DNA from 3 places in the Bacillus sp. C-3-6 genome. Region 3 is predicted to be linked to each of the others. Evidence: riboswitches for the same ligand, from Rfam matches in the RefSeq annotation. Region 3 holds a riboswitch; each other region holds the start of a gene.
The links. A riboswitch is a leader RNA that binds a small molecule or an ion and turns the genes downstream of it on or off. The one in region 3 is predicted to bind thiamine pyrophosphate.

Region 1 (6,633 bases), 1.4 Mb from region 3:
CTTTCATTTCTTTTTCTACTACTTCGTTATTGCTTAAAAATTGAAGTGCTAACCATCTCGGATGCTCATAATTCGCTGTCTCTAAAAGAGCAATTACTTCTCCAATTCCTTCATCCATTTGTACACCATATGAAATAAGGAATGGCTTTTTCTCCTTTTTGTCATTTTCTTTAAGAGTCGCAAGTAGTTCTTCACAACCTTTTCCACTTCTTGCAACGACAGGAACGACTGTTACACCTAATAGTTCTGATAATCGTTTTACATCAATGACAATTCCTCTTTGCTTCGCCACATCAACCATATTTAAACCAATTGAGACCGGCTTACCAAATTCAAGTAATTGCAACGTTAAATGCATATTTCTCTCAAACTGCGAAGAATCTACAATATTTAACATATGATTAAATTCTTCTGTTAATAGAAAGTTTGTTACAACACCTTCATCACGTGAAACTGGATTTAAATCATACACACCTGGTAAATCAATTAATGTTCCTTGTCTATCTTTTAATTTACCAACCTTTTTTTCTACTGTTACACCGCTCCAGTTTCCTACGTATTCATAAGAACCAGTAAGTGCATTAAATAATGATGTCTTCCCTGTATTCGGATTCCCTAGCAAAGCTACCTTATTCACGCTAATTCCACCTTTATCATTTTCGCGTCACAATGACGAATACTAATTAACTGTCCACGACACTCCAATGTACAAGGACCTTTGAACATCGCTTTCTGTTTCAAGCGAAGTTCGCTTCCTTCCGCAAGACCGAAAGCAGCTAGTCTACGCTTTAATAGCTGATCTAAAGACTGAATACTTTTTACTAACACTTTCTCTCCAATTTTAATATCTACTAAGCTCATAACCTTCCCCCTCAGAAGAGAATGATAATTATTTTCAAAAAAATTATACCACACCCAATTTCTCTTGTACTATACCCTTTTGCTTCATATTTATTAACATTTCGCTACAATTCTATTTCAATTATTGTCATACAGCATTTGTTTGCCATTCTCATCCATTTCGCTTACAATAAACAATAGCAAATAAAGAATCTCGTTATCACTGGGGGAGCCATGCCGCTGAGAGGGAACACTTCGTTCCGACCCTTCGAACCTGTTAGTTAATGCTAACGCAGGGATTGTGCAAACGTCCGAAATACATACCTCATTTTTATTTACGTATTTCGTATCCTCCTATGATATCTATTCTTTTTTGTACAACTTGGATTTAGGGGGAGACAACATGCGTAACACCAATTTACAAGCGATGATCGAATCTGCTATTCTTGCAGCCTTCGCCTTGGTCATCGACATTTTACCACTTTCAATCAAAATATCAGCAACAGGCGGTTCCATTTCATTTGCTATGATTCCTATTTTTATTATCGCATACCGCTGGGGCTTCAAAATGGCTTTCTTAGGAGGCTTAATTTGGGGATTATTACAAATTGTCGTAGGCGATGCCATTATCGTCACACCAATTCAAGTATTAATTGAATACTTTGTTGCTTTCGCATTCATTGGATTTGCTGGTTTATTCTACCGTCCAATTCAAAAGGCGCTTTTAGCGTCAAATGAAACTAGCGAAGAACAATCAAATTTAGGTAGCCGTAAAGACAAACCTTCATCAAAACCAAACCAAGGAAAGAAAGTAATTGGATACATTATCGTCGCTACTTTTATCGGTAGTCTAGCTCGTTACTTCTGTCACTTTATCGCTGGTATCATTTTCTGGGGACAATATGCACCAAAAGGCCAATCGGCTTTCCTATATTCTTTAATATTTAACGGTAGTACAATGATTGGTTCCTATATTCTATGTACCGTTTTACTTATATTTTTATTTATCACTTCACCACGCTTATTCAAAAGCATCAGTGCTTATCAAATGAATACACAAAAAAAGGGCGCTTAATGAGCGCTCTTTTTTCATATCGTAATATTAATTAAAAATACAATAAATGCGCAAAAGAAAATAAATACCATTATACTTAGCCAATTGCTATGCACGGTTCATCGACTCCTTACATAACCTCATATTCTAAACAAATTATACTGATTAAAAATAAAGATTAGGTAAAGATAATATGAAAATAATTTAAAAAAACGTAGATTATATTTTCTACGCTTTTTTCGGTAAATAGAAATAAAATAACACACCATCTTCTGTATTTCCTGCCCCATATTCAGTATCATGTAGTTCTAAAATATTCTTTGAAATGGCAAGCCCAAGCCCCGTCCCACCTTGTGAACGCTGACGAGCTGTATCCACTCGATAAAAACGATCCCAAATTTTATCTAATTGTTCTTCTTCAATGTGAGTACCTTTATTTTCAATGCACACTTTTATACGATCCTTCTCATCTATTGTAGAAATAATAATATCTTCTTTATTTGGTGTATAACGTATGGCATTCGTAATGAAATTCACGATGACTTGTTCAATCCGGCCTTGATTTGCAATCACTTCAAATGAACATATATTTTTATGAACACGAAGCTCTTTTTTCTCTATTTCCACAGATAGATGTTCACATATGTCTTCAATTACTGTATCAATATAAAACGAATCCTTTTTCATTTTATATGTACCAGATTCAAATTTAGCTAACTCAAGCATATCCAAAATTAACGTATCCATTTTGTCTACTTCTCTCTCCATCGCCTGAAAATAATAATCCTTTTTATGCTCAGCTACCCCGTCTTTTAAAATAGAAATACAGCTTTTCATAATACTTAGCGGTGTTTTTAATTCATGTGAAACACCAGAAATGAATTCTTTTCGCGTCTTTTCTAACTTTCTTTCCTTTTCAATATCTTCTTCTAACTGCCCAATATGCGAATGGAGTTTATTTGATAGCACATTAATATTTTTCGATAAATCTCCAATTTCATCTTTTGAAGTAATCGGTATTTTTTCTGTAAAATCTAATTGTGCTATTTTCTTCGTCGTATCATTTATTTTTAATAATGGTTTTGCAATTTGTTTTGAATAATAAAACGAAGCTAAAAAAATAAGAACGACTACAAATGCAATGATATAGATGTAATAATCTTGCACCATTTGTACAGCTTCATCTACGGGCTGTAAAGAAGCCATCGCATAAATATATGTTACTGATCCATCTTTTTCTTTTATTGGTTTCATTAATAATTTATATTTTATATCATTCTTTTCATAGTCCATTGTCTTTGTTGAATACTCTATTTGATTACTCTCTTTTAGTAATACATCCGTTTGAAATTCTTTTATACTATCCAAAAATAAAGTATTTTTATAAATTGGATTTACGGGGCCTTTTACATCTGGAAACTGTACTTTCGTAACACGCCCTCCTATGTAAACATCTGGTTCTGGGGCAGCTTGCTCCTGAACGGCTGGCCTCTTCTCCTTAACAACTTGTTCCCCGGTTGCTTTCTTTTTCTCCTCATATAATTTTCTCATTTTCTCATTAAATGCTTTTTCTAGCGGTTTATTAGATCCGCTTAAATTCTGTTTAGATAAAGAAAAAGAGAATGGAATAAAACTATCTTCTTTTCTCACTCCAGAAAAATAAATTTCTTGCCCTAAAAAATGCTCTGATAATTTATTATCAATCTCCTCTATATTGACGAGATTACCTAAGGGAATTTTGAATATTTGTTGTCCAAAGCTCTTTTGTTGCCTACGATCTATCGTTACTTCAAAATAAAAATCATCTGCATGTTTTAAATTCCCGTTCTTATCTAATGTCGTAATCCACGTATTATTTTCTCTTAAAAAGTCTTGCTCTAGTTTCTGAATTTCTTCTGCATTTCCTGCATGATTTAAATAGTTCTTCCCAAAGGAATTTAAATTCACTTTAATATCTTCCACTTTTCGATTCGCATAATATTGTTTAAAAAATATCGTTTGTCCAATAAATATCGTCGCTAAAATCAACATGCACAATGCTGTTGTAAGAGTAAATAATTTTAGTACAATTCCATTCCTCATACATTGCCCTCAAATTTATAACCTGTGCGTACTACAGTTGTAATGTACTTTGCTTTCTCTCCTAATTTATTTCTTAAATTACGAATATGACTATTAACCGTTCGATCATCACCAGCAAATTCATATCCCCAAATTCTTGAAATGAGTTGCTCTCGCGTTAAAACGATTCCTTGATTTTTCATGAAATACGCTAATATTTCAAATTCTGTATGCGTTAAATTAATATCAGTTCGATTTACCGTAACAGTGCGTGACGGAAAATGAACGTGAATATCGTGGATTGATAATGTATCATCTTCATTCTCTAAAAGTTGCTTTGTCACTTTTCTGCTTTCTAACAACCTTTTCGCTCTTGCTAATAAAATTGGCGGACTATACGGCTTCGTCACATAGTCATTTGCCCCAAGTTCAAAACCAAGTAGCGTATCGTCTTCATCTACGCGCGCCGTTAGCATAATAATAGGCACCTCGGACGTCTTTCGAATCCTTCGGCAAACAGACCATCCATCGAGTTCTGGCAACATAATATCTAAAATAACTAAATCAACCTCTTCTTCTTCAAATACAACTAAAGCCTCTTTCCCGTCCCTCGCTTCAAACACTACATATTGCTCACTTAAAAAATAATCTTTTAATATTTCACGTAATATGTCTTCATCTTCAACAATTAAAATGTTTTTTGACATAACTGATATATCCCCCTCCCGTTTTCAGAAACTATAATTTCACTTTGAATAACTGCCAGTTAACGTCGCCTCGATAATATATCTATCTGGTGCATCCCCTATATAATCAAATGGGTAACAAGTTGTCAGTGTTAATATCGGTTCTTCTTTTTTTATAATAACAGTACGATCATCCGCATGAGTAATCCATGTCTTTTGAATTTCATATGTGTACGTTTTATTATCATACTCTAAAACAAGAGTATCCTTTTCTTTCAACTCTCCTAAATCTGTAAATACAGTATCTCGGTGTCCACTCAGTACAGTATGTCCTCCTCCAGATGGGGTTGTCGTTAAATCACTAACAAACATACCAACTCCTTTTTTCAAAGTCGTATCATCCGCTCCCCAATATATAGAAAACTTCTTCTTTATTTTCGGTATGTTTAACATCGCTACCTTTTCACCTTCTTTATGTTCTGTTTGAGAAGAAGGCACTTGAGAAGTTACAGGTGTTTCATGAGAAAGTTGAGTATCTTGTATATTTTTAAGGCTCTTTATTTCTTCTTTCGTTAATTCTTGAGCAGAGCTTTTTCCTTTATACCATTCCACAGCGTAATAGGATCCCATGAATAGCCCAATAGCCATCAATATGATACCGATATAATTGAGTAACTTCATTCTTCATCCCTCCATGCAAAAAATGGTAGGAGTAACCTACCATTTTTAATATATGAAATTATTCCATTCTTTATAGGAAAATATTTTATTTACACTTTAATCTTATTGCGACGATTCAAACCAAATAATGTACCTATCGCTACAAGACATGCACTTAATCCCATCATTGCTACATTATTTGATGCTGTATTTGGTAATTTTTCACCTTGTACAACTGGCTTTACTACTTCTTTTTTAGCTACTTCATTCTTTTGCTCGACTTTTATCGCTGCTTCTTTTTTTGCCATATCATTTTTTAACTGTTCTTGCGCTATTCTCTTTTTCTCTTCTTCACTCTTTTTCTCAGCTTTTATTGCTTCCTCTTTTTTAGCCATATCATTTTTTTCTTGTACTTGGGCCGCTTGTTTTTTCTCTACTTCATTTTTTTGCTGTTCCTTAATTGCTTCTTCTTTTTTAGCTTTATCTTGTTGCACTTGCGCTTCTTCTTCCTTTGTTACTGTTCCAGTATCCGCACTCGCTACTGAAGAATATCCTACTGTTAAAAGTGCCATTGCACAAATTGGTAATAGTCTCTTTTTCATCTTCATTCTCTCCTTATATTTTATTCACATCAACTCGCACCGGATGTATTACTAGAATAAGCAAGAGATATAAATATAAGATGCAGATGAAATATATTTCATTTAAAGATTTCATTGTAGAAAAAGAAAAAAACATCGTAATATGTACGATGTTTTTTCGGGTGTGTGTCTCAATATTTACATGTTACTTTCGCGTGATTTGGAAGTAGAACGGGCCGGAGCGATAACTAATTGTCTCGGCTCAGTTTTCTTGAAGTGATTTTTGACGTTACACTTACGACGTTGAACAACCCACGCTTTAATAGGGTTTGTTAAAATAATCTTTTGCTCTTCGTTAGGGGCCTCTTCTTCAAACCTACAACTTTCGCTCCATTTATTCCATTTCATTGTAAATTTAGAAGAAGAATGATCATCTTCACGATCAAACAAGTGCAAAAAATCCATTTTTCCATCTAGCATTACGGTGTTACTAGTCGCTAAAAAAGAAAAGGTCGTCCAACGTTTCTCCATGCCCTCCTACTCCTTTTTCACATATAGAGTGCCTAAAACTTAATTTACCTAAAATATGCTTGCCTTTTACCTTACACCCATAGTTTATCCAAAATGCTATTATGCAACTATCGATTTGCCTTACAACTACCTTACATTTTTGTAAGAAACAAAAAAACCTTCACTCTATATAATGAAGGTTTCTTACTTGTTATCTATATGATCTCTCATATCATCAAGT
Region 2 (6,633 bases), 340 kb from region 3:
TTCTATCTATTTTACTGTACAGCCAAGCAGCAACAGTACGTGCCTTAATGCCACTTGGACTATCCCTTGGTATTCCACCAGCGCTACTGATTGCGATGTTCCCTGCAGTAAATGGATATTTCTTCATTCCGAACTATGGAACAATCGTTGCTGCTATTAACTTTGACCGTACCGGTACAACAGGTATTGGTAAATACGTATTAAATCATAGCTTTATGATTCCAGGCTTAATTGCAACATTTACTTCTATCGGAATTGGAATGCTCTTAATTTCAATTATGTTTTAAAGAAAAAGCACAAACCTTTATTTAAAAAGGTTTGTGCTTTTTTAATCAAACGTTTGTTTAAATTTTTTGGGCAGTCTACTTCTCGATGTAGCACTTAAAATACTACATGTCCTTTTCTACAAACTTCTCTTTACTTCTTCAGCTAATTTTCTCGTACTTTCATACGTAGATTCAGCTAAACTAATTGCTGAAATAACTGAAACACCGTCCGCACCCGCTTCTATAACTGCCGCTGTATTTTCAATTGTAATCCCACCAATACCAACGATTGGCACTGTAATTCCTTGTTCTCTAAAATAAGCTAATCCTTTCGTTCCTTGAACAGCTTTCGTATCTTTTTTCGTACTCGTTGGGAAAATAGGTCCAACGCCTAAATAATCTGCTCCGTTTTCGATTGCAAAGCGTGCTTCTTCAATTGTATGAGCAGATACACCGATAATTTTATCTCCCATTTTTTCACGAACAGATGTAATTCCTTCATCATCTTGTCCTACATGAACACCATCTGCATCTAATTCAATGGCTAATTCTACATCATCATTTACAATGAAAGGAACACTATATTCCTTACAAAGCGTCTGCAATTCTTTTGCAAAGCGCACTCTATCTCCTCCGATTAAAGAACCTTCCCCCTTCTCGCGAAACTGAAAAAGTGTCACTCCACCATCTAATGCTTCTTTCAATACAGCTAAAGGATCCCTCGTGCAGTTATTACTTCCCATAATAAAATACACTTGTAATAACTTAGACATCTTCTTTGTTTCAATGCGCATCATGTGTTTCATCCCCCTTACTCTAACTCCTCAATCTTTCCATACTTCTCAATATCACCAGCAGTAGTATTCGCTAACTGATTTAAAAATTCAATTTGGAAACTACCAGGCCCTTTTTCTACTGTTTTAACAGCTGCCAGTTCCGCAGCTACACCATAAAACGTTAATGCGGCTACTGCTGCTTTTACATAATCTTTTTCTACTGCTACAAATGCTCCTATTACAGAAGTTAGTAAACAACCTGTTCCCGTAACTTTCGTTAAAATAGGGTGACCGTTTCGAATAACAATAGTTCTCTCTCCATCTGTAACAACATCTTCTTTTCCAGTAATGACCGCAACTGTATTTAGTTCGTCTGCTGCCTGCCTTGCAATACTTACAACATTGCCATTTCCAGTACCAGCGTCTACCCCTTTAATTTCCCATTTCTCATTAATAACGTTTGCTATTTCAGCCGCATTGCCGCGGATAATTGCTAAATCTATTTCGGCTGGAATATGTCTCGCAACTTCTGTTCGATACGAAGTTGCTCCTGCACCAACTGGATCAAATAGTACTGGCACATTGTTCACATTTGCTGATTTACCAGCAAGTAACATCACTTCTACTTCCTCAGGACGAAGTGTTCCCATATTTAATACTAACGCTCCAGCAATGCTAGCCATTTCTGCTACTTCTTCTTTTGCATACGCCATTACAGGCGATGCCCCAAGTGCCAACAAACCGTTAGCAGTAAAATTTGTTACAACAACATTTGTAATATTATGAACGAGCGGATTAGATTCTCTCACCAAATCCACTACTTTACTAATTTCTTTCATATTCATCCTTTTCATCTCCTAACTATAATGATGGGAGATACACAAAAAGACACTTTGCGCGTACGCAAAGTGCCTGAATATGTGCTTTTACACTCTCCCTACGCTGGCATTATCCAACAGGTTCAAATGGTCAATGACGGACTAGTAGCCATACTCTCAGTTTGTATCCACAAACTCCCATGTGTTTCTTATTCATCTACTTCAAAGTCTACTCTTATTCTAGTAAAATAACAAGTTCTTTACTTTTTCTATTTAATATAGAAGCAACTGATAAAGTGAAACTTTAATTAGTTGGGATTTTGTTCCCTCCATTAAAAACCGATCAAATATGGAGCGAAACTGAATCTCAAGAAGATGTATGCTATAGTTAACGTATGGAAATTTGAAAGGATGTTTTTAATATGTCAAAAAGCGTTGTAATCGCTGAAAAACCTTCCGTTGCACGAGATATTGCTCGTGTACTGAAGTGTGATAAAAAAGGAAACGGCTATCTTGAGGGTAATAAATATATTGTAACTTGGGCTTTAGGTCATCTCGTTACATTAGCAGATCCAGAAAGTTATGATGTGAAATATAAAAAGTGGAATTTAGAAGATTTACCGATGCTACCTGAGCGTTTGAAATTAACGGTTATTAAACAAACTGGTAAACAATTTAATGCTGTAAAAAGTCAGCTACTTAGAAAAGATGTAAATGAAATTATTGTAGCAACAGACGCTGGACGTGAAGGGGAATTAGTCGCACGCTGGATTATCGATAAAGTTAAGCTAAATAAACCAATCAAACGTTTATGGATTTCTTCTGTAACCGATAAAGCAATTAAAAATGGTTTTGCAAATTTAAAACCAGGTAAAGCCTATGACAATTTATACGCTTCAGCAGTTGCACGTTCAGAAGCTGACTGGTATATCGGTCTTAATGCAACTCGCGCTTTAACAACTCGCTTTAATGCCCAGTTAAATTGCGGCCGTTGCCAATTGTATCCTGTCAATAGCTAGGGTGAAATTAATTTTACTAGTATTTATAAGACTTGTATGAATTACACCCAAATAATTCTGGTTGTAATTGTTGTTTCATACATTAAAATATTATATTTTCCCTCCTCAATCCGTCCCCTCTTATATAAAATATTCGTAACTACTCAACCCATAGTTAAGAGCCAAGGAATGTATATCCTCGACTCTTATAATCAAACATATTCTGTTTCTACTGGTTATTCTTCGTTTTCACAGGCACTTCAAAGCCATCATCAAGTTAACTATATTTTTGCTTAATTTCAGCAATCCACTCTGGAAGTTTGATAGTTAGTGTCATATTATGCCTTAACAAATTGCCAGCCGTTTGATTGGTTGCCTTACTAAAATCAACACTACTAATGAGTTCAGTGATGTAAGGAACAACATCAGACTGTGAAATAGAATATGAATTCACTGATTTTCCAAGTAATTCACTATCTAGACCCCACTCCGAAGAAAAATTAATAACCGTATTCTGTAGCTTACTTGCTTTCCAAATTTCGAATGCCTCATCAAATTCCAAACCGCTCGATAAGTTACCAGGCACAAGCTCAGTATCCACAAATTCTTTCAATAACTGTGCTTGCTCATATTCCCCCATGTTACTCAACTCTTGAATTTGTTCATAAATAATACGGAGTGTTTCATTATCCACCTTTTGCACGCCGTTCGGTGAGGTAACTTTTGAACCAATTAAACTAAGAATATGATTCGCATCGATTACTTGTGTTCCCGCTAACTTAGTTTTTCCAACAAGCGTATTAATTGGTGTCGGCGGAGGTGGAGTTCCTGGCTTCCAAGTTAAGTTTTTATACGCACCAACATACTGTAACCAAGTATGCTCATCAATACCAAAAGTTATATCATCCCACTTAAATTCATAGTATTGTTCTACCAAATTCAACTGCTCAGCAGCATCTTTAAAAGCAAGTATAAATGCTTCTTTTTTCTTCTCATCATGTTCAATTGTCTGCCATTCAGTAGGGTCAGGTAAAGTCGGAATCATTTCAGTAACTTTTATTGCTAATTTCTTTACAGCAGTTTCATAGGTATCAACAATTGCCTTACTGCTCTTACCACCGCTTCCATACAGCTTCAAAGCTTGATCTACGATTTGCTCGGTAAGCCGTGGATATTGGAAGTTGATAATCGTTCCAAACTCTTTATTTGAGCCAAACACACGATTTGTTCGTGAATAGGCTTGAATCAAACCTTGAAGTTCAAGTGAACGGTCAACATAAAGCGTATTAAGACGCTTAGAGTCATAACCTGTCAGCAGTTGGTCTGCCACAATCACGAGGTCTATATTCTTAGGGTTTCGTCCACTACCGCCTCGAGTAGCACGTTCCACGACATCTTCAAAGTAAGCGTCCTCGCCGTGTTTTTTATCACCAGCAACAAACTCAATACCAGTAAATGCAGCGTAGTCCTTAAACATACCTTTGACAATTTTAGGGTCTAGTGGCGTAGGATCATTTTCATTGCCGAAACTAAACGTCATAGCCACATTCAACTTTTCTCCACGATCTGTCAGTTGTTTCTTAAATTCATCATAATAAGCAATCACACGATTTTTATAGGCAACTGTCAAAATGGCATTAAATTCTCTACCTTGTGATTGTGATTCCCAGTTACTCAGAATTTCTTCAACTACACGTGGGATATGCGTTTCATCTTGGTATTTAAACAATTCTCGTTTTTTAGCTTGCTTTTCAAGGTCAGCTTCTGACATCTCTTGAACTTGGCGCTCAATGTCTCTGTCAGTTAATTCAGGGTGTTCTACCTTAATTTTCTCAGCTAGTTGCTCTCTTAAATCATCATAACTCTTGAATTCTCCAGTGTTGATATAATCAACGTGAAAACCTAATACATTTTTATCCGCAATCGCCTCATCAATCGTATATTGATGTAACTTAGGTCCAAATAATTTTTCAGTCGTATTAATGACTTCGCTTTTTTCATTGACCTTTCCTTTGATCTTATTTTCATCAAATAAAGGTGTTCCAGTAAAGCCGTAGAAGAGTCCATTTTTCTTGAAATAGCTCTTAATGGTTCCCATCATCTGTCCCATTGTCGTACGGTGAGCTTCATCGATGATAAAAACGATTTTCTTATCTACTAAACTATCATCGTGAGCTTCTTCCAGTTCCTTAACTAAAGAATTCAGTTTGAATGTTGTCGTTACTACAATTCCGTTTTTAGCTGACTTGAGTATCTTTTTTAGCTGATAGGTATGTTTCGTATCATCAACGGAAACGGACTCGTAAGCTGCGTATGCTTTGAAGTTTTCACTGGTACGATTGTCCAGCTCACGTCTATCAACAAGGAAGACGACTTTATCAAATCCTACTCTAGTCGATAAAAACAAAGCCGTCTTGAAACTCGTAATAGTTTTCCCCGAACCAGTAGTGTGCCAAACAAAACCGCCGTGAGATAATTTTTCATCATTGTCCCAACCAAATGCTGCCCCTTCAACCGCTTGTAAAGCGTGGACTTGATATGGACGCATTAACATATGTCGTCTATTTTCCTCATCACGAGCTTCATCAATAACTAAGTAATCTCCGACCATCTGATGTGCCATTGGAATCATCAAGAATTGCTCAATCACTTTTTCCCAAGCGTTTACAACATTATTTTCTTTATCCGACCAATGAAAGACGAAACTAGGGTTAAAATCTCCTGCTGTTTTTGGAGTAGCGAAATATCGAGTGGCAATTTCAGAAGTGATGACCATCATCTGCGAAAAAGCCATGAAGTTATTACTGTATTCGCCGTCACGATAGTAGCGCATAAACTGTCCAAATGCCTCGTCTAGCGTTTTGTCCGTGCGTTTTTGCTCGATATTGATTAAAGGCAAGCCGTTGATAAGTAAGACAATATCAAAACGGTTGTTATTTGCTGTCTGTACTTCTCTAGCAATTCTATAGCTTGAATCCCCGCCACGCACTTCGGCTTTTTTGAAAATTGTCAACGTGATTTGTTTTCTCGTGATTTTGGGATTATCATCACGGTAAATGCCATCAATCTTGCCCTTTGATTCTTCAATGGCTAAAATTTTCGCTGCTTCGTAGCTGTTGCTGATTCGATTGACTTTTGCCATAACTTGACGGAACTCGTTATCCGTCAATTCCACACCTTCAAGCTGGTCAGCATTAATACGATTGAGTTCACCACGCCAGTGAGTAACCAAGTCAGTAACGGTTACTTTTTGCTTATTGCCGTCTAAAAAATCAGGCGCTTCCCATTTATATTTTTTTAGTTCTTTAACAAAATTCTCTTGAAAAGTTTTCTCTGCCGCACTTTTTGGTACATTGCTCATGACTTACGCTCGCTCCCCTCTAAACAAACATCTCATTTAGGTATGCTTTTTTTATATTTTGTAGTTTTTCTAATTTACGCTGTTGAACAGCGATGAGGGTACTCAAGTTATCAAAGAAAGAGGCTATCTTGTCCTGTTCTTCTAGACTTGGATATGAAACAGGAATGTTTTCTAAATATGCGTAATATAAATTCGACACATTTCCACCCTCGACACGTTTTGCAAATTCGTATTTGAAAAGTGCATTGAACATATATGCTGTAAATAACGGATTTTGTTTCGTGTTATAAACTGAAATCATTTCTCCGATTGCAACTTCAGGAATGCTGAGCCAACTGCAATTGGCAAAGTCTAATGGATCCTCACCTACCCGAGGGACGAGCACTTCTTTACCGGTACTAAACTTCAAGTTTT
Region 3 (6,633 bases):
GGAGATTTAGCTATAAGGGAATCGGCAGATGATCAAGCTGGATTTGCCTTGAGCGAAATCTCAGAGCGTACAGAGTAAATTGAAACTTTAATTAACCGAGATTTTAATGGTCACTTATAAAGAGCTAAATTATATATAAAGTTCAGATGCATTATTCTAGTATATATGGATTAAACTAATATGTTAGCGTGATGTATCTGAGACATTATATAATAAGGATATGGTTAATAATTTCCACAGTTTTTTTAAATTTGTTATTCTTCATTTTTAATAAGAGAAAAGATGATATACTGATAGATATAAGTATTATGAGGGATTTTGAATATAACAATATTAATTTTTAGTGGTACGATAATAAATTAATATTTCCTACATAGATGAAAAGGGAAGGGGAATTATATGAAGGCTGTACAGGGCGATCCAAATTGGAATTTGGTTACAGATACATATATAGAACCAAATAATTTCGCTGAATTATTTTCTTTGCTTGTACCTTGTCACCCAAAAGGTGAGGGGAAAGAACGAACTATATTAGTATGGAAAGAGAAAGAATTTTATAAAGAAGAAAATTTAGCGGCATTTATCGTATATGGCATGAATAAAGTAAAGAATTTACCGCAGTTTCATAAAGATGAAATTCCAACTTTAGTGCGTATTCTTCGCTTATGCCAAGAGATTGGTTGGTATGAAGAGGCAAATGCTTTTATGATAGCACAAGGATTAGCTGAGTTTGTTCATACTTCATTGGAATATGAAACATGGGATCTTTTGACGCAATCAGTTGCTTTAAACTATTTAATTATTAAATATCGTATAGGTGAATTGACAGATAGGGATATTGAAATTTGGGATAGAGTTAAATTTAATGAGAAATGTATAACCGATTGTAAACATTTATTATCTCATAAAGAAGTATTGGAATTTACATTCTTTTATATGTGTAAGAGAGCGAAATCATTATCAAAAGAGCAATTAAATAGTGATATGATGAGTTTAGCAATGTATTGTAATACTTTCGTATATGATTTATATACACATGATTTATTACGGAAATATCGTAAGTGTACAGATTTCCTATCATATTATGGACCTAGTCAGGCAGTTTTAGCATGTCAAAGAGCTGTATTATCTCAAATTTCCGATCGCTTAGACCCATTAAAGACAACACATGTAGATGATTATTTATATGTAATGAAAGAAATGATGGAGCATATGACGATAGGAGTAATGGATCGATACGGTCATTTTATTGGAAAGCTACTATCTTATGTGCCATTTTTCGAGATGATACAAGTTCCACAGCATGCATATTATTGTGAAGAATTACTGTATATTTGTAAGGGCATTGAATATAAAGAAGAAACACTACGCAATTATATATTTATACAATTACATGATTGTTTACCATCATTCTTTAGGCTATTTCTTAAAAATAAGCGTTACGCAACGATTCATGATATTCTTTTCTATTGGTGCGATGACGAACAACGAATGAGCTTAGAGAAAAAATATAATCTGAGCTTTATTTATGAAAAATATGCTTGTGGATAAACAATATTTTCGATATGAAAAATTAATATAAATTAAAAAGGATCTCCAGTTTATGTGAGATCCTTTTTTGTTAGTAAAACAAGGAGAAAGTGATTAAAACAAGAAACAACATTCCATATAGGAGAAGTTGTGCAGTATAACTTCCTTGTATACCAAAAAAAGTATTGGCTTTCTTATACAAATGCAATATGTATTTTATTGGAGCATCTTTGAAAGATTGGTACACAGTGTCTCCTCTTTCTAAGCTTCTTGTTCTTGTTTTTGTTTTTGTTTTTGGTTATAAGGGACATTAATATATCTAGCTACAAATAATAAAACAGCCATAAAGAATACTGGAAATACAGTAGATAAATAAAAGCCATTACTAATTATATTTGTTATGAGAGCACTCAAAAGAAATATAGCGTTATAAATATGGGCAATTTTTTGTTTTAGTTGCACTTGAAATGATTCCATCATAATTTCTAATGCAACAAAAGCAATAATAATAGATAAAAATACAATGTTTGTATTGTAAATGATTAAACAACAGATTAAACCTAAAAAGGCTGCGTATTCAATTATAAGAGGTATATTGCGTGGCATACAATTTACCTAACTAAATATGGCAGTGGATTTACTGCATTTGTTTTTTCAAAATTCCATTCTCCATTATGTAATTCAAAATGAAGATGTTGCCCGTATGAATGACCTGTGTTGCCCATATGACCTACTAATTGTCCAGCTTGTACTTGATCACCAGTTTGTACAGTGCGATCCTTCATATGAGCATAAACAGTTGTATATAATTTCCCATTGATTTGATGCGCAATGAACACAACATTGCCATAGCTAGCTGAATAATAAGATTTCACAACTTTACCTGCAGCAGCAGCTTGGATAGAGACGTTCCCTGGAGCAGTAATATCTATACCATAATGCATTTGTTCCCATCGTATATCAAAGGTTGAGCTAATTCTTCCTTGAGCAGGGAATTTGAAAGCAGCTGGAATAGATGAAGGCTGATCTGTTTTAGCCTGTGGTTGATTTTGTACTACATAGTGTTTTGCTACATATCCGTATCCTGTGCCAAAACGAATTTTATACCAAGTTCCTACAGTTTCTACTACTTGTACTTGTGTACCGTTTTGTAATGAACCGAGTAGAGCGCTACTTGTACTAGTGTTGCTACGTACATTCAGATTAGGTGTTGCAACAGTATATTTTGTATTATTTTGAACGGTGATTCCTTTTACTAAGGGTTGTGAACCATTAGAGATGAATGCTTTTTGTACGTAACCCGTTTGGCCATTATGTGATATTTTATACCATTCGCCTTGATCTTCTTGAACGGTAATAAACTTGCCATTTGGTAATACATCTAAAATGGAAGATTCTAAATTAGGTTCAGAGCGAACGTTTAATGCATTAGCATTGACGATGTATTGATCATTAGATTGAAGTTTGTTTTTTAGTAAAATAGCATCTTTTTGTACATAACCTACTTTATTATGAACAGATACTTTATACCAACCATTAGTTGTTTCAAGGATGTTCACTTTTGTATTAAAGCGAATTGTATCAATTGATGTGCTCTTTACGTTATCTTCTGTATGTAATGCTACTTGATCGACTTTGACATACCCAGTTTTAACATTAGATAATTGTTCAGCGTTTGCTTTTTGTACATTTGTTTCACCCATAGAAGGAAGTAAAGAAGCAATCGCTACAGTAGTTGCTGTTAAAGCAGTAGCTTTCATATTCATGGAATAGAGACCTCCTCTAGTTGTATAGTTGTAATTTTATTATAGTATAAAGATATAATATAGTGGGTGTATTCACATAAATGTAATATGAAATCAATATAAAAATAAATTTTTTGAGGATAATGATTCCTTTTTAAACAATTAATTGGAGTTTTATTTTCTAAAATAGAATGTATGTATTGTATAACTTTAATTTTTTTGTTGATAATTAAGAAAATTAAAATAGTTGATGATGTCTTATTAGGGTGTTATACTGACAGTGATAATTTTATAGTTTGCTAGGAGAGCTGGTGTTGCCAGCTGAGAGTAGGCCGTAAGCCTTTGATCCTTTTTATTACCTGATCTAGATTATGCTAGCGTAGGGAAGCAATTCGGACACTAACAATGAGTCCCCGTTTCTTTGCGTATAGAAACGGGGCTTTTTTATTTGAAAATTTCATATTGAAACCACTAGGGGTGCTTGATTTGCTGAGAGAGGAATAATCCTTAACCCTTATAACACCTGATCTAGGTAATACTAGCGAAGGGAAGTGGAACATCGAATAAATGTATAATTTTATTTGCTGTAACCACTTCTTATATATAGAAGTGGTTTTTTATTTAGATACATATATTGAAAGGGGATAGAGAAATGAAATTTTGCGATAGATTATTAGAAACTGTGCAACCGGTTTGGGAGATGAGTCATAATCATCCGTTTGTAGTGGGTATGGGAGATGGCACGTTAGAAAAAGATAAATTTCAGTATTATATTATTCAAGATTATTTATATCTGCTAGATTATGCAAAATTATATGCGATTGGTGTTGTAAAAGCAACGAATCCACAAGTAATGGGAAAGTTCGCTGAACAAATTGATGGAATATTAAATGGCGAAATGACAATCCATAAACAATATGCAAAAAGACTTGGAATTTCTATAGAGGAGATAGAGTCTGCAAAGCCATCTGCTAAAAATTTAGCTTATACAAATTACATGATGTCTGTATCTCAAAATGGCACACTTGCAGAATTAATAGCAGCGCTTCTTCCATGTATGTGGAGCTACTGGGAAATTGGAAAGCGTTTAAATGATATTCCTGGAGCAAGAGATCATGAGTTTTTTGGTGAGTGGATTCAAGGATATAGTTCGGAAGAATACGGTAATCTTTGTATTTGGTTAATAGATTTATTAAATGAAATGGCAGTTGGAAAGTCTGAGAAAGAACTAGATAGATTAGAGGAGATTTTCTTATATTCCAGTCGATTTGAATATTTATTCTGGGATATGTCCTATCGTAAGGAGATGTGGGGATTTGAGGAGCAAGAACATACTACAGTTTCATAATGTTTCTTTTCATTACGATGAGAAACCAATCATCCATGAATTAAATGCTTCTATACATGAGAAAGAGTTTGTCAGTATTATCGGACCGAGTGGATGTGGGAAAAGTACTTTATTTCGCCTTATTACAGGCCTAGAGAAGGTAAGTACTGGAAAGATAGAACTGACAGAAACAAAGCACCATCCTGTAGGATATATGCCGCAAAAAGATATGCTTTTGCCGTGGAGAACAATTATTGAGAATGCTGCTCTGCCGCTAGAGTGCCAAGGTGTACAGAAGAAAGAAGCACAAGTAAAGGCAAAGGAACTGTTATATAAATTTGGTTTACAAGGATATGAGACAAAACATCCGAAAGATTTATCTGGTGGTATGAGGCAACGCGTATCTTTTATCCGAACTTTGTTAACGGGCGGGGAGATATTGTTATTAGATGAACCGTTTAGCGCGTTAGATGCTTTAACGAAGGCCTCTTTGCAAGAATGGCTGTTTGAACAATGGCAAGAGTGGGAAAAAACAATTTTATTCATTACTCATGATGTTGAAGAAGCGTTATTTCTTTCGAACCGAGTTTTAGTAGTGGAACAGCAGCCGATAACGACTTTGACTGAGCGGATTGTACCACTTGATCATAACAGAACACGAAAAGATTTATATAAACCGGAAGTATTAGCGCTGAAAGATGAGCTTCTTAGTATGTTACAAAGGCAGGTACTTGTGTGATGAACCGATTGAAAGAATTAGTTCCTGCTATTACACTTTCTAGTATTTTACTAGCTGTGTGGGAAATAGGAGCAAGAATTGTAGATGAGATGTACATTTTACCGTCACCGTCTGCGATTGTAATGAAGATATGGAAACTAAAAGACATATTATTTACGGTTCATTTACCTGCAACGTTATACGTCGTTTTAATAGGTGTTGTTATTTCTATCGTATTAGGTGTAGGGCTAGCGATGTTAATGAATGCGAGTACATGGATGGAAAGAGCATTTTATCCATTATTAGTTGCTTCACAAACGATTCCGATTACTGCGCTTGCTCCGCTATTTGTTTTATGGTTTGGATACACAATTTGGAGTAAGGTTGTTGTCACAGTTTTAATTACGTTTTTCCCGATTGCGGTCAATACGTATGATGGACTGCGTAGTACAAAAAAAGAATGGGAGGAGCTCTTAGTTACATATGGAGCAACGAAAAGAGATATTTTTCTTAAATTAAAGTTGCCGTCTGCTCTTCCTTATTTTTTCTCAGCTTTAAAAATTGCAGTTCCGCTTAGTGTTATCGGAGCAGCAATTGGAGAATGGCTCGGTGCACAAGCTGGACTTGGATATTTCAGTAAGAGAATGATGACGCAGTTAGATGGAGCTGGCGTATTTGCACCCATTGTATTGTTATCATTATTAGCTATTTTCTTCGTCGTACTTATTTCCATATTAGAAAAGAAATTCATTAGTTGGAGGAAGCATTCATGAAATTTTTAAAGCGCATCTTTGTGTTTACATTATTAATTGCAATGATTACAGGATGTTCAAGTAATTCAGCATCAGAAAAAAGTAAAAAAGAGAAAGAAATAACAGTCATGTTAGATTGGTATCCAAATGCGGTACATAGCTTTATTTATGCAGCAATTGAAAAAGGATACTTTAAAGAAGAAGGTGTAAAGGTAAATATTAAATTCCCTTCTAATCCGACTGATCCATTAACATTGGCAGCAGCAGGGAAGGTGACAGTTGGCTTGTATTATCAGCCAGATGTTGTTATGGCAAGAGCAAATGAGCAAATTCCAGTGAAATCAATTGGGGCTGTCGTACGTTCACCATTAAATCATGTCGTATCGCTGAAATCAGCGGGTATTCAATCACCGAAAGATTTAGAAGGAAAAACAGTAGGATATTCTGGAACACCTTTAAGTGAGATGTATTTAAAAACGATGGTAAAAGAAGCTGGTGGTAATCCTGATACAGTGAAAGTAGTTGATGTTGGATTTGATTTAGTACCAGCCTTAATTACGA

Region 1: linked by a shared signal. The riboswitch ahead of thiT (energy-coupled thiamine transporter ThiT) and the one ahead of tenA (thiaminase II) in region 3 are both predicted to bind thiamine pyrophosphate.
Region 2: linked by a shared signal. The riboswitch ahead of thiM (hydroxyethylthiazole kinase) and the one ahead of tenA (thiaminase II) in region 3 are both predicted to bind thiamine pyrophosphate.

The regions. Positions count from the first base shown of each region.
Region 1 covers NZ_CM137247.1:4,555,714-4,562,346, forward strand. The annotation lists gene feoB (ferrous iron transport protein B) at 1-637, opposite strand, end outside; gene ACW0JX_RS23455 (FeoA family protein) at 634-861, opposite strand; TPP riboswitch at 1,056-1,157, shown strand; gene thiT (energy-coupled thiamine transporter ThiT) at 1,244-1,915, shown strand; gene ACW0JX_RS23465 (sensor histidine kinase) at 2,123-3,976, opposite strand; gene ACW0JX_RS23470 (response regulator transcription factor) at 3,973-4,662, opposite strand; gene ACW0JX_RS23475 (class D sortase) at 4,702-5,322, opposite strand; gene ACW0JX_RS23480 (LPXTG cell wall anchor domain-containing protein) at 5,412-5,903, opposite strand; gene ACW0JX_RS23485 (hypothetical protein) at 6,081-6,413, opposite strand; gene ACW0JX_RS23490 (hypothetical protein) at 6,597-6,633, opposite strand, start outside.
Region 2 covers NZ_CM137247.1:431,643-438,275, reverse strand. The annotation lists gene ACW0JX_RS02250 (anaerobic C4-dicarboxylate transporter family protein) at 1-287, shown strand, start outside; gene thiE (thiamine phosphate synthase) at 404-1,063, opposite strand; gene thiM (hydroxyethylthiazole kinase) at 1,078-1,887, opposite strand; TPP riboswitch at 1,960-2,072, opposite strand; partial or broken gene topB (DNA topoisomerase III) at 2,283-2,858, shown strand; gene ACW0JX_RS02230 (type I restriction endonuclease subunit R, EcoR124 family) at 3,136-6,219, opposite strand; gene ACW0JX_RS02225 (restriction endonuclease subunit S) at 6,239-6,633, opposite strand, start outside.
Region 3 covers NZ_CM137247.1:769,077-775,709, forward strand. The annotation lists gene ACW0JX_RS03900 (CBS domain-containing protein) at 1-78, shown strand, start outside; gene ACW0JX_RS03905 (DUF3965 domain-containing protein) at 400-1,551, shown strand; gene ACW0JX_RS03910 (hypothetical protein) at 1,792-2,136, opposite strand; gene ACW0JX_RS03915 (SH3 domain-containing protein) at 2,142-3,296, opposite strand; TPP riboswitch at 3,567-3,678, shown strand; TPP riboswitch at 3,739-3,842, shown strand; gene tenA (thiaminase II) at 3,928-4,623, shown strand; gene ACW0JX_RS03925 (ABC transporter ATP-binding protein) at 4,592-5,341, shown strand; gene ACW0JX_RS03930 (ABC transporter permease) at 5,341-6,093, shown strand; gene ACW0JX_RS03935 (ABC transporter substrate-binding protein) at 6,090-6,633, shown strand, end outside.